Regions from separate parts of the Buttiauxella sp. AC142 genome, predicted to be linked through region 1. Evidence: predicted binding sites of a transcription regulator. Region 1 holds the regulator's gene; each other region holds the start of a gene.
What was found. The regulator PhoB, encoded in region 1, activates phosphate uptake and scavenging genes when phosphate is short. The targets are predictions, from matches to a motif close to CTGTCATAAAACTGNCNNAT.

Region 1 (4,663 bases):
ACGTGTTCACCCGCTTGTAGCCCCACCATAGGAGGGAAAATGATATTGCCTGCGCCGACAAACAGCGCAAAGGTCATAAAGCCCAGTGCGAGGATGTCTCGAGATTTCAAATGATGGGTCATAAAATATTTGCAGCCTGTGGATGTGTGGTGTTGAAAGTATTCAAATTTTTATACCTGTTAACTCGGCATAAAAGCGGCAATCAGTAGACTCGACAGCGGAAAATCCTTTCCGGGATCGGTGGAGAAGAATAGTTGTTTGAATTACCACTCATATCCAGTCGGTCTGCCAATCACAGGGCGGCAATTAAAACGCTTATAGCGTTTGAAGGCAAGAACGGATCCAGAAACCAGATTGATATCCTTTAATTAACAACATATTTAGTGAATCTGATTAATCATAAGAAAAGATTATGGTCTTTTGTGTGGTTAAATTATAAACAATCGAGGATTTTTTATTAACATGTGGGCAAAAAAAACACAGGCCAGAAAACTGGCCTGTGGAAAGTTATTTTGACACTTATTGCGCTAATGTCGGATGACGCTTCGCTTATCCAGGCGACGAAAACTGATTATCAGTCTATTTCTCGCTAACGATTAAACGCTCGGGCAAAACAAAGGAAAACGTCGAACCTTTGCCCGGCTGGCTTTCAATATTCAGGCGTGCGTCATGGTGACTTAAAGCGTGTTTGACTATCGCCAGCCCAAGCCCGCTGCCGCCCGTCTGACGCGAACGCGCTTTGTCGACGCGGTAAAAACGCTCCGTCAGGCGCGGAAGGTGTTCTGCTGAAATCCCCGGACCATTATCAGTCACGCTAAAACTTGCCCCACCCGCCACGCGTTTCCAGCTCACCGTAATATGCGTGCCTTCTGGCGTATGGTTGACCGAGTTATAAACAAGATTGGAAATCGCACTCCTGAGTTGCTCGTCATTGCCAAAGACTTTCAGCGTGGGGTCGATATCAAATTGTATCGTCTGCCGTTCATGGCTGAGAGTTTGCGCCTCACGCTCTACAACACGCAGCATCAGCGGCACATCAATCTTTTCATTGAGCACCATGGCCGGAGCGGCTTCTATTTTTGAAAGCGTCAGAAGCTGCTTAACCAACCCTTCCATGCGCGAAGTTTGCTCGCGCATCGTGCCTAATGCTTTCTCACGCAGCGGCCCTTCAAGCGTCTGGTCCTGCATCATCTCCAGATAACCTTGCAGCACCGTGAGCGGCGTTCGCAGTTCGTGGCTGACGTTAGCAAAGAAATTACGTCGCGCCCCTTCGAGCTGGTGCATCTGAGTCACATCGCGAGCCACCAGCAGCCACTGCTCATCGCTGTAGGGCATCACACGGAACTCCAGATGGCGTCCCGTATTGAGTACCAAAGTTAACGGACGTGAAAACTCTTTTTGCGACAGATAGCGAGTAAATTCCGGGTAGCGCAATAAGTTAAGGATGTTCTGCCCGTTATCGTCCGGCCAGCGTAACCCCAGCAATTGTTGCGCCAGACCGTTACACCAAAAAATCGTCCCTTCTTCCGTGGTCAGAACTACCGCATCGGGCAGCGATTCGGCTCCGCTACGAAAACGCTTAATCAGATTACCTAACTCTTTGCGGCGCTTTTTGTTACGCAACTGCATCTGATGAAGACCGTACAACAGGGGATCCCAACTCCCGCGGCCTGGCGGCGGCGTCATACTGCGATCCACCCACAGCCACCACGATAAACGCAGTAAATTCCAGAAATGCCAAACCAGCAGTCCGGTAACTGCCAGTAATAAAAACCACGGTAAATGGCCGAAAATAAGACCTAAGATGGCGGCGGGTATGCAACAGAGCACCAGCTCCATCACTAACCTTTTCCATGATAACCTTTCCAGCACGCGTCATTCTCCTGACAAGGAATTAAAAGCGGGTTGAGAACCGATAACCCGTACCGCGTACTGTTTGTACCATTCTGTCATGTCCACTATGTTCAAGCGCTTTGCGTAACCGCCGAATATGTACGTCCACCGTTCGGTCTTCGACATAAACATTGGTGCCCCATACATGATTAAGCAGTTGCTCACGGCTATACACCCGTTCCGGGTGTGTCATAAAGAAGTGTAATAATTTAAATTCTGTTGGCCCCATATCCAACGGGTTCTCACCAGTCATGACGCGGTGCGATGACGGATCAAGGCTCAGTCCGTGCATCTCAATCACCTCTTCCACCGCCATCGGAGAGATGCGGCGCATCACAGCTTTAATGCGTGCCACCAGCTCCTTCGGGGAAAACGGTTTGGTAATATAGTCATCGGCTCCAACTTCAAGCCCTCGCACGCGGTCTTCTTCTTCGCCACGCGCCGTCAGCATCATGACAGGGATTTCACGTGTTAATGCTTCACGTTTCAGATGCTTAATGAATTGAATACCTGAACCACCCGGTAACATCCAGTCCAGTAAAATTAAATCCGGAAAGGGTTCGATAAGCAGATTCACTGCACTGTCATAATCTTCCGCTTCTACAGGATGAAAACCGTTTTGTTCGAGCACAAAGCTCACCATTTCACGGATTGGAGCTTCATCTTCTACGACTAAAATACGCTTCGCCATGATTCGCCCTGCTCAAGGAATAATTATTGTTGTTTCAATGCGGTGCCATTATGCGTCAGATTTATGACAGATTTATGAAAAACATAAATGCCTGGCGACTCATCACAATGAATTATGACACTCAATTGTGTCGTTCTTGCTCATCCGCTTTATAATCCCGCCACGCTTTTTTATGCCAAGGGACAACCAATGCGCATTATTCACACATCAGACTGGCATCTTGGTCAAAATTTTTATACCAAAAGCCGTGGGCCAGAGCACCAGGCGTTTCTTGAATGGTTGCTGCAAGCCGCAGTCGAGCATGATGTGGATGCGATAATTGTCGCAGGCGATATTTTTGATACCGGCTCGCCGCCGAGTTACGCGCGCGAATTGTATAACCGTTTTGTGGTGCAACTGCAGCAAACCGGCTGCTCCCTTGTGGTGCTGGCGGGAAACCACGATTCCGTTGCCACGCTGAATGAATCTCGTGAATTAATGGCGTGCCTGAATACTTATGTCATCGCCAGTGCGCGGCATGATGCCAGCCAGCAAGCTATCGTACTCAACACTAAATCGGGCGAACCGGGTGCCATTCTTTGTCCGATTCCGTTCCTGCGCCCCCGGGATATTCAAAACAGCCAGGCGGGACTTTCCGGCCACGAAAAGCAGCGTTCGTTGATGGAAGCCATCAGCGAACATTACCAGCAGTGTTACACCGCCGCCTGCGAATTACGCGCTGATGCGAAGCTGCCGATTATCGCTACCGGCCATTTAACCACCGTGGGTGTAACCAAAAGCGATGCGGTGCGCGATATTTACATCGGCACGCTGGATGCTTTCCCGGCGCAGCATTTCCCTGCTGCCGACTACATCGCACTCGGCCATATCCATCGCGCCCAACTCATTGGTGGCACTGAACATATTCGCTATAGCGGCTCGCCCATCCCGTTAAGTTTTGACGAAACGGGCAAGAACAAAAGTGTTTATCTGGTTGAGTTTGCCGAAGGCGTGCTTCATGAAGTGACTCCGCTGACGGTGCCTGTCAGCCAGCCTTTAGCGGTCATCAAAGGTTCTCTGAGTGAAATCGAACAGCAACTCGCGCAGTGGTGCGATGCACCAGCAGAACCCAAAGTTTGGCTGGATATTGAAATCGCTACCGAAGAATATCTGCATGATATGCAACGCCATATTCAGCAATTAACCGAAACGCTCCCCGTCGAAGTGGTGTTGCTGCGCCGCAGCCGCGAACAGCGCGAGCGCGTTATCGCCCAGCAACATAAAGAAACGCTGAGTGAACTGACGGTTGAAGAGGTTTTTGAGCGCCGCCTGGTTCAGGAAGACACCTCCGAAGAACGAGCGCAACGTTTGCGAACGCTATTTGCCCAAACGGTGGCGAGCCTGCATGACGTGGAGGAAGAAGCATGAAAATCCTTAGCCTGCGCCTAAAAAATCTCAACTCCCTGAAAGGGGAATGGAAAGTCGATTTCACCCGCGAACCGTTCGCCAGCAACGGTTTGTTTGCCATAACCGGGCCAACAGGAGCAGGGAAAACCACGCTGCTCGATGCGATTTGTCTCGCGCTTTACCACCAGACACCGCGCCTCAATACCGTCACGCAATCGCAAAATGATCTCATGACGCGCGATACCGCCGAATGCCTGGCGGAAGTGGAATTTGAAGTAAAAGGAGTTGCCTATCGTGCCTTCTGGAGCCAGAACCGGGCGCGCAATGCGGCCAACGGCAATCTACAAGCCCCGCGTGTCGAGCTTGCAGAAGTGGCAAGTGGCAGGATTATTGCCGATAAAGTGAAAGACAAACTTGAGGTTACGGCCAAACTTACCGGTCTGGATTACGACCGTTTCACCCGCTCAATGATGCTATCCCAGGGTCAGTTTGCCGCGTTCTTAAATGCCAATGCCAATGACCGCGCCTCTTTGCTCGAAGAGCTGACCGGAACTGAAATTTACGGCACCGTTTCTGCGGCGGTGTTCGAGAATCATAAAAATGTGCGCAGCCAGCTTGAGAACCTACAAGCGCAGGCCGCTGGCGTAGCGTTGTTAAGTGAAGAGCAGCACCAGCGGCTTTCTGAGAGTTTGC
Region 2 (4,663 bases), 3.6 Mb from region 1:
GGGCGTTTGCAGAACAAAGCGCACCTGATGGAAGAGCTGAAGAAAATCGTTCGCGTAATGAAAAAGCTGGACGAAGATGCACCGCATGAGGTTATGCTCACCCTCGATGCCAGCACCGGGCAAAATGCGATTAGCCAGGCTAAATTATTCCATGAAGCCGTTGGATTGACAGGCATTACGCTCACCAAACTGGATGGTACAGCCAAAGGCGGCGTGATTTTCTCCGTTGCCGATCAGTTTGGTATTCCGATTCGCTACATTGGCGTCGGCGAGCGTATTGAGGACTTGCGTCCGTTTAATGCGGGCGATTTTATTGAGGCACTTTTTGCCCGAGAGGATTAACCATGATTCGCTTTGAACACGTTAGTAAGGCCTATCTCGGTGGGAGACAAGCGTTGCAGGGAGTCACCTTCCATATGCAACCTGGCGAGATGGCTTTTCTGACCGGTCACTCTGGAGCCGGGAAAAGTACCCTGCTTAAGCTTATCTGCGGTATTGAGCGGCCAAGTGCCGGAAAGATTTCGTTCAGCGGCCATGATATTAGCCGCCTCAAGAGCCGCGAAGTGCCGTTCCTGCGCCGTCAGATTGGTATGATCTTCCAGGATCACCATTTGTTGATGGACAGAACCGTTTACGACAACGTGGCGATCCCGCTGATCATCGCGGGTGCCAGCGGTGAAGACATTCGCCGCCGCGTGTCTGCGGCACTGGATAAAGTTGGCCTGCTCGATAAAGCGAAGAGTTTCCCGATTCAACTCTCTGGCGGTGAACAGCAGCGCGTGGGCATTGCTCGTGCGGTGGTGAATAAGCCTGCGGTATTGCTGGCAGATGAACCGACCGGTAACCTTGATGATGCGCTCTCGGAAGGTATTTTGCGTCTGTTCGAGGAATTTAACCGCGTGGGCGTAACGGTTCTGATGGCAACGCACGATATGGGGCTGATTTCCCGCCGTAATTATCGCATGTTGACGTTAAGTGACGGCCATTTGCATGGAGGCCTGGCAGGTGAATAAACGCAGCGCGCTCAATCACATAAAGCGCTTCAGCAACAAGCTGGATAAAATCAACTCGCTGAATAAGTTAGGGGATTTAGGCCGCTCGGTGAAAAAACGCGGCAAAGGGCCTCAATCGAAAAGCAAATCCCTCAAGGGCGGTGTGAACGAACAGTTCCGCTACGCCTGGCAGGGGGCTGTACAGGATTTACGCAGCAAGCCTTTAGCCACTTTCCTGACGGTCATGGTTATCGCCATTTCTCTTACACTGCCAAGCGTGTGCTACATGGTTTACAAAAACGTAAATCAGGCCGCCACACAGTATTACCCTTCGCCGCAAATTACCGTTTACCTCGACAAAGCGCTGGATGACAACGCCGCGCAGCAAGTGGTGGGTGCGATTCAGGCAGAAGAGGGCGTCGATAAAGTTAACTATTTATCGCGTGACGAAGCGCTGGGCGAATTCCGCAACTGGTCGGGCTTTGGCGGCGCGCTGGATATGCTGGAAGAAAACCCGCTGCCTGCCGTTGCCGTGGTGAACCCGAAACTCGATTTCCAGACCACAGACCACCTGAACACTTTGCGTGACCGTGTCGCTCGTATTAACGGTGTCGATGAAGTGCGCATGGATGACAGCTGGTTTGCACGTCTCGCCTCGCTGACTGGTCTGGTAGGGCGTGTTGCTGCGATGATTGGCGTGCTGATGGTTGCCGCGGTATTCCTGGTGATTGGTAACAGCGTGCGCCTGAGCATTTTTGCCCGCCGCGACTCCATCAATGTGCAGAAACTGATTGGTGCGACGGATGGATTCATCCTGCGCCCGTTCTTGTACGGCGGTGCGTTATTAGGCTTTAGCGGTGCGTTTTTGTCGCTGATTTTGACCGAAATTCTGGTGTGGCGTTTGTCATCGGCTGTGACCGAAGTGGCGCAAGTATTTGGCACAAAATTCGATCTGACGGGCCTGGGTTTCGACGAATGCCTGCTGTTGTTGCTGGTTTCATCCATGAGCGGTTGGTTGGCTGCGTGGATAGCAACAGTACAACATTTACGTCGTTTTACCCCAGAGTAAAAATTTTTTGATATACTAGTCCCCTGCTACGAAGTACCTATCAGCAGGGGACTCGTTCCCACCTCGGTAAGCGTTTCTCCTGCCATGTTTCATAGCTCTGTCACATTTTGTGTGCAATCTATGCACAGCTTTACACGGAACTTGTGGATAGCATCACTGTCTGAGTTTACTGTGGGTGGTACGGTTTGGCGCTTGACGTGGAGTCAGGTGTGGCACTGTGTAGCAACCTGTACGTTAGTCTCTAAGAGAGGGTTTGAATGACCAAAGAAATGCAAAATTTAGCTTTAGCCCCTGTTGGTAACCTGGAATCTTATATTCGGGCCGCTAACTCCTGGCCGATGTTGACGGCTGAGGAAGAGAAGGAGCTTGCTGAAAAGCTGCATTACCAGGGCGATCTGGAAGCAGCGAAAAGGCTGATCCTGTCTCACCTGCGCTTTGTTGTTCATATCGCTCGTAATTACTCGGGCTATGGCTTGCCGCAGGCTGACTTGATTCAGGAAGGCAACATTGGCCTGATGAAGGCGGTGCGCCGCTTTAACCCGGAAGTGGGTGTCCGCTTAGTGTCCTTTGCTGTGCACTGGATCAAAGCTGAAATTCACGAATACGTTCTGCGTAACTGGCGTATTGTGAAAGTGGCAACCACTAAAGCACAACGTAAGTTGTTCTTTAACCTGCGTAAAACTAAACAACGTCTGGGTTGGTTCAACCAGGACGAAGTGGAAATGGTCGCCAACGAGCTGGGTGTTTCCAGCAAAGATGTCCGTGAGATGGAATCTCGCATGGCGGCGCAGGACATGACGTTCGACATGGGCAACGACGACGATTCAGACAGCGCGCCAATGGCTCCGGTGCTGTTCTTGCAGGATAAGTCTTCTAACTTTGCCGATGGCATTGAAGACGACAACTGGGAATCGCACGCGGCTGATAAACTCAGCGATGCCATGTTAGGCCTGGACGAACGTAGCCAGGATATTATCCGTGCCCGTTGGCTCGATGAAGACAACAAAAGCACGCTGCAAGAACTGGCCGACCGTTATGGCGTTTCCGCCGAGCGTGTGCGTCAGCTTGAAAAGAACGCGATGAAAAAACTGCGCATGGCCATCGAAGCGTAAGTTATTCAGCAAGACAAAAAAACCGCCTTCCAGGGCGGTTTTTTTATGCCCGTCACTTTCCTTCCCCATTGTGAAAAAATTGTTATTCCAAAAGCCGCAAATTCGGGTATGTTTTTAACTCTGAGTGCGGCGAAGGCACACGCGGTATTCGTAAACCAAAAATAAAACCGTGCCAAAACAACACAACAAATACCAATCACAACAAGAATGGGGATTCTCAGGATGAACATGAAGGGCAAAGCGTTATTGGCTGGTTGTATTGCACTTGCGATGAGCAACGCAGCATTTGCGAAGGATATCAAAGTAGCGGTAGTTGGGGCGATGTCTGGCCCGGTTGCTCAATATGGCGACCAGGAATTTACCGGTGCAGAACAAGCGGTTGCTGATATTAATGCCAAAGGCGGCATCAAAGGCGACAAACTTGTTATCACCAAATATGACGATGCTTGTGACCCGAAACAAGCCGTGGCGGTCGCCAACAAAGTGGTTAACGATGGCATCAAATATGTAATCGGCCACTTGTGTTCTTCTTCTACTCAACCTGCGTCTGATATCTACGAAGACGAAGGTGTACTGATGATCACTCCTGCGGCAACGGCGCCTGAGCTGACTTCGCGCGGTTACAAATTAACAATGCGTACCACAGGACTGGACTCCGATCAGGGCCCAACGGCGGCGAAATACATCCTTGATCACGTGAAACCGAAAAACATCGCGGTGATTCATGACAAACAACAATATGGCGAAGGCCTGGCGCGCTCGGTTCAGGAAAACCTGAAAAAAGGCGGCGCTAACGTGGTGTTCTTTGACGGCATCACCGCAGGTGAGAAAGACTTCTCCACGCTGGTGGCACGCCTGAAGAAAGAGAATATCGACTTCGTTTACTACGGTGGCTACCACCCTGAAATGGGCCAGATCCTGCGTCAGTCTCGTGCCGCAGGCCTGAAAACTCAGTTCATGGGTCCAGAAGGTGTAGCGAACGTTTCATTGTCTAACATTGCTGGCGAATCTGCTGAAGGCCTGTTAGTCACCAAACCGAAGAACTACGACCAGGTTCCTGCGAACAAACCGGTTGTAGATGCAATCAAGGCGAAGAAACAAGATCCAAGTGGCGCGTTCGTATGGACCACATACGCAGCACTGCAATCTCTGGCTGCAGGTCTGAACAAGTCAGAAGATCCGGCTGAAATCGCGACGTACCTGAAAGGCGCAACGGTTGATACCGTAATGGGTCCGTTGAGCTGGGATGAGAAGGGCGATCTGAAAGGCTTTGAGTTTGGCGTGTTTACCTGGCATGCGAACGGGACTGCGACCGACGCTAAATAATTTATCGGTCGCCTTTCGCGCCGCTGATGCGTTGGCTGCGTTGCTTAACCCCGGTCACTTACTGATGTAAGCTCCCGGGGATTTCACCACTTGCCGCCTTTCCGCAGCACGAAATGCTTCGATAAATGGGGAAGTGATAACCAACCCGTTATCACTTCTTCCAG
Region 3 (4,663 bases), 1.2 Mb from region 1:
GCTCATCACTCAATCTCCGATTTAATTATTTAAAACGAGTATAGGGAGGTTTGTGATATTCGTAAATAACATATATATTGCGTGTGGTATGCAAAAAATGGATATCTTATGAAACTCGACAGACTCGAACGCTGGGCAACCGTCAGGCACTTTCGCCTGGCTATCGCACTCTTCGAATACGGCAGTGTTCTGCACGCTTCACGTTCGTTAAATGTGTCACAACCGACAGCCAGCAAGCTGCTGCTCGATCTTGAGGATGCGGTAGGCGCAAAGTTGTTCCTGAGAAATCGCCGGGGAGTCACGCCCACCGAATTGGGGCGCGCATTTGTTGACCGTAGCAAAATGGTGCTGGCTCAACTTGATCACGTTTCGCAAGCTATCAGTGCGCTGGGAACGGGTCATGCCGGGCGGGTTGCCATCGGCAGTTTATTAACCGGTTCGAGTTATCTGGTTCCGGCGGCGATTGCAAAACTGAGCGTTTCCCGGCCCGACATTCGTATTAAGATTATAGAAGGAGTCAGCGGAGAATTATTGCCGCGACTGGTTTCTGGAGAACTCGATTTTTTAATTGGCAGATTATCAGACATTAGTTCCAACGCGGTGGTCACTCAGGAAGCCTTATTTAATGAGAATGCCATGGTTGTCGTCCGTAAAGGTCATCCGCTGGAGCAAAATCCTCATGCAACACTCGAGAAATTAAAACAGGAAGCGTGGATATTACCGCCCATTGAAACGACATTACGTAAGCAGTTTGATAATACTTTTTATCATGACAATATTGATCCGCCGCATGCGACTATCGAGACGGTTTCATTCTTCAATATATTATGGCTGTTAAAAAAGACCGATTTATTAGGGATTCTGCCACAATCCATTATTACGGATATCACTTACAGCAACGATCTTGTGCGTTTACCGTCATTTGAACCGTTGGTTCTGGAGCAAATCGGTATTTCCCGTTTGACCGGAACGGAACTCTCGCCTGCCGCCGCTGCATTGGTGGAATCCATTCGTGACGTGATGGGAAGTTCATCGGGAATGTAAAACAGGGCAGCCGCGAGGTTGCCCTGTTTGTATTACTTCAACGCTTCTGGCAGCTTAATCACCCAAAGCTCATTTTGAGACTCGGGCTTTTCCAGCGGTTTTAACGAGATTTTGGTGGCAACTTCTTTACCGTCGCGGGTTAAATGCCCTTTGCCGTCCACTTCATATTGGTCAGCTTTTTTAGCGTCGTCCGCAGGATTTTCCAGCACCGGTTGCAGGCCGAAATCGTTGTCATTGATCACCGCGATGGTCTGGTTATCAATCAGCGTCATGCCTTCGGCTTTCTCCTGCTGCCAGCCCAGTTTACGCAGATCAACCACCTCTTTTTTCTGCGCCAGTTTGATACCGCGTGCTTTCAGTTGTGTGGCGTCGTCAAACTCTGGCGCTTTGTCTTTATCAAACGAACTCAAATCGCTGGCCTGGCTAAGATCAACCACATACACCAGGTTGCGCATGACTTTGTTTTTGTCGCCGCCCTGTTCGATAAGCAGCAGGCGGTTGTCATCCAGCGCCACAATATCGCCGATTTTGGCATCTTTAGCTTTCTTATAGACATCCACGTCAATCGGATAGCCATACATTTCGGTTTTGCCCGTTGCAGGATTGAAGCTCACCAGGCGGGTAAATTGCGCGGTGTTTTTCGTTTTTCCGTCGATATCCAACGTACTTTGCACGGCGGCAATAATGCGCCCGTCTGGCATACGCGTAATGCCTTCAAAGCCACGGTTAGCCTGGCGCCATTTGATGATGTTTGGCAAACCACCCGCCACGCCCTGCTCGCCTTGTTCCGCCTGCGGGCCATACTTTTTGAGGATTTTACCGTTGGCATCAATGTTAATGATGAAAGGACCGTATTCATCGCACAGCCAGTAACCGCCTTTGCCGTCCGGCGTGATGCCTTCGGTGTCCAGTCCGCGCTTGTCGCTCGATAATTGCTGCAAAGTGTCACCCAGCGCGATTTCATTGGTCGCGCCAATCAAACCTTCAGGCAACGGCAAACCGCTAATTGGCCCGTTATCATCATGTAATGCGTGTGCATCTGTCGCTTCGGCTTTGCCCCCCGCCACGCGAATGGTCATCAGCAATGGGGTAAACTTTGGATTAGCAAAAATCTTCGACTCTTTTTTACCTGATTTAGGCGAATCGGCATTCGGGCCGCGATCCGTGACTGTGGCAAACACCAGCGCATCGCCGTCTTTACGGATAAATTGCAGGCCGGAACCCACGCCCACCGGCAATCCGTTCGGGAAGTTAGCTGCGTACGCCCCCTGATATTCAACATGATCACCCTGAGGGAACGTGACAACGTAACGATCAACTTGCGGCTCCGCCGCCTGGCTTGCCAGAGGCAATAGTGAGGTCAATAACAGCGCAAAAGGTTTTAATTTCATGATGTTCGCATCCTTTATTTTGGTCATCGATTTATAAAGCAGCCTTATGACAGAAATATGACGAAAATAAGACCGCTAAATTTCCCGCCCCGAATGCCGATAACCCTCACAGCACTGGCTGAAACGAGTCAGGTTATTTTCTAAACATAAGGGTTTTGTATGTCAGTACGGCGTTTTTCGATTTTAGTTTTCAGTACGTTACTGTTTATTTTCTTAGCCAGTACCGCATCCAATATCTGGTCTTTAACTCGTAGCAACCAGTCTCTGGATAACGTCAACCGGGAAATCCGCGTGGTGTTATCGGTGATCGACCCGATTAACCACAGCCGCACCATGCGTGTTCGCGCCATGGAAGCGTTAGAAGAACGTGAGCAAGGTTCAAGTGACCAAAGTCAGCTGGCGTTGGATGGCGCAAAGTTGGTGCTCGGCAAAGCGAATTCCGCCTTTCAGGCTTATCTGGAAGCGCCAAAACAGCCTGGCGAACAAGTGCTGGCCGATGCTTATCAAACCGCTTTTGTGAATTATCGCGAGCAAGGTTTGCAGCCGTTACTTGATGCGGTTGGCGCGAATGATATGCAGCGCGCCCGCACGCTCGTGACCTCCACTCTGCCGCTTCTCGACAAACAGTTTGAAGTCGCGCTGGATAAGCTGCTGTCGTTTCGCGAGCAGTACGCGCAACAGCTCAACAAAGATGCGCAATCGGGCTTCAACCAAAGTCTGGTGAGTATTGCGATTTTCGCACTGATCTTCGCCATTATTCTCGGAGCAGCGTTCCTGCTGTTGAAAAAACGAGTTCTCAACGAGCTGGATAAAGCGAAAGCACATTGCACTGAAATCGCCAGCGGCATCCTGCATACGCCGATTGTCGCCAACGCTCAGGATGAAATTGGCGCCATGATGCGCGAGCTGGAACAAATGCGCGTTTCGCTGGCGAGTATCATCGGCCAGGTGCGTGAATCCAGCCAGACCGTGGCCTACGCGTCTGAAGAAATCGCGGCCGGGAACACCGACCTTTCTGCCAGAACAGAAGAGCAAGCGTCGTCTTTGGGTGAAACAGCGGCCAGCATGGAACAGCTCACCGTGACGGTGAAATCTACTTCCGACAACTCTCACCAGGCAAATAAGCTGGCAAATGGCATGTTGATTGCCGCCAATGACGGCAACGAGATTGTTAGCGAGGTGATTGATTCAATGCGTAATATTGAGTCTAGCTCCAGCAAAATCGACAATATTATTAGCATTATCGAAGACATTGCTTTCCAGACCAATATTCTGGCGCTGAATGCCGCGGTTGAAGCGGCGCGTGCCGGTGAACAAGGGCGTGGTTTTGCCGTGGTCGCCAGCGAAGTCCGCAACCTGGCGCAACGTTCGTCGGTTGCCGCGAAGGAGATCAAAGAGCTGATTGAGCTGTCTGGTGAGCAGGTAAATATCGGCAGTAATCTGGTGAATCGTGCGGGCGAGAGTATGCAGCGGATTTCCAACGCCATTAAGCAAGTGACGGGATTGATGGAAGAAATTGCGGTGTCAACCGGCGAGCAAAGCCGCGGCATTGAACAAATCAACCTGGCCGTGGTGCAAATGGATGTGGTGACGCAGCAGAATGCCGCGCTGGTTGAGCAGGCCTCAGCGGCGGCGATGTCGTTAAAAGAGCAGTCGCAGGCGCTCAATGAGACGGTGGCGGTGTTTAAGCTGGCGTAATTTGTTGTCGGGTGACGCTTCGCTTAACCGACCTACAAAATCATGCCCTTGTAGGTCGGGCAAGCGTTAGCGCCCCCGGCAAAAACCATAAAACCTTCGTTCGTAGGTCGGGCAAGCGAAGCGCCCCCGACAAAACCCTCTACCAAACCTTTTCGGCAAGCTCCGTCACCAGGCGCACTTTGTCCCACTGCTGCTCAGGCGTCAGGCTGTTACCCTCTTCTGTCGAAGCAAAACCGCATTGCGGGCTAAGACAAATCTGTTTGATATCAACATATTGTGCCGCTTCGTTTATTCTTGCCTGAATCAACTCCGGGTTTTCCAGTTCGCCATTTTTCGTCGTCACCAGACCTAAAACCACTTGCTGATGGCCGGGACGCACAAAGCGCAACGGCGCAAAATCACCGGAACGATCGTTGTCATATTCAAGGAAGAACGCATCAACGTTCACGGTGCCAAACAGCACTTCAGCCACCGGCTCGTAACCGCCTTCAGAAATCCACGTCGAGCGGAAATTACCGCGACAAACATGC

Region 2: the regulator PhoB is predicted to act here: its motif matches at 2,148-2,167, upstream of rpoH (RNA polymerase sigma factor RpoH).
Region 3: the regulator PhoB is predicted to act here: its motif matches at 2,480-2,499, upstream of AC0IWZ_RS09120 (esterase-like activity of phytase family protein).

The regions. Positions count from the first base shown of each region.
Region 1 is NZ_CEEDCH010000001.1:812,038-816,700, reverse strand. It holds gene brnQ (branched-chain amino acid transporter carrier protein BrnQ) at 1-122, opposite strand, end outside; gene phoR (phosphate regulon sensor histidine kinase PhoR) at 580-1,872, opposite strand; gene phoB (phosphate response regulator transcription factor PhoB) at 1,895-2,584, opposite strand; gene sbcD (exonuclease subunit SbcD) at 2,774-3,991, shown strand; gene sbcC (exonuclease subunit SbcC) at 3,988-4,663, shown strand, end outside.
Region 2 is NZ_CEEDCH010000001.1:4,377,093-4,381,755, reverse strand. It holds gene ftsY (signal recognition particle-docking protein FtsY) at 1-342, shown strand, start outside; gene ftsE (cell division ATP-binding protein FtsE) at 345-1,013, shown strand; gene ftsX (permease-like cell division protein FtsX) at 1,006-2,061, shown strand; gene rpoH (RNA polymerase sigma factor RpoH) at 2,319-3,173, shown strand; gene AC0IWZ_RS20425 (branched-chain amino acid ABC transporter substrate-binding protein) at 3,396-4,499, shown strand; gene panM (aspartate 1-decarboxylase autocleavage activator PanM) at 4,651-4,663, opposite strand, start outside.
Region 3 is NZ_CEEDCH010000001.1:1,979,207-1,983,869, reverse strand. It holds gene AC0IWZ_RS09130 (ester cyclase) at 1-6, opposite strand, end outside; gene AC0IWZ_RS09125 (LysR substrate-binding domain-containing protein) at 109-1,044, shown strand; gene AC0IWZ_RS09120 (esterase-like activity of phytase family protein) at 1,077-2,435, opposite strand; gene AC0IWZ_RS09115 (methyl-accepting chemotaxis protein) at 2,595-4,133, shown strand; gene AC0IWZ_RS09110 (cobalamin-independent methionine synthase II family protein) at 4,273-4,663, opposite strand, start outside.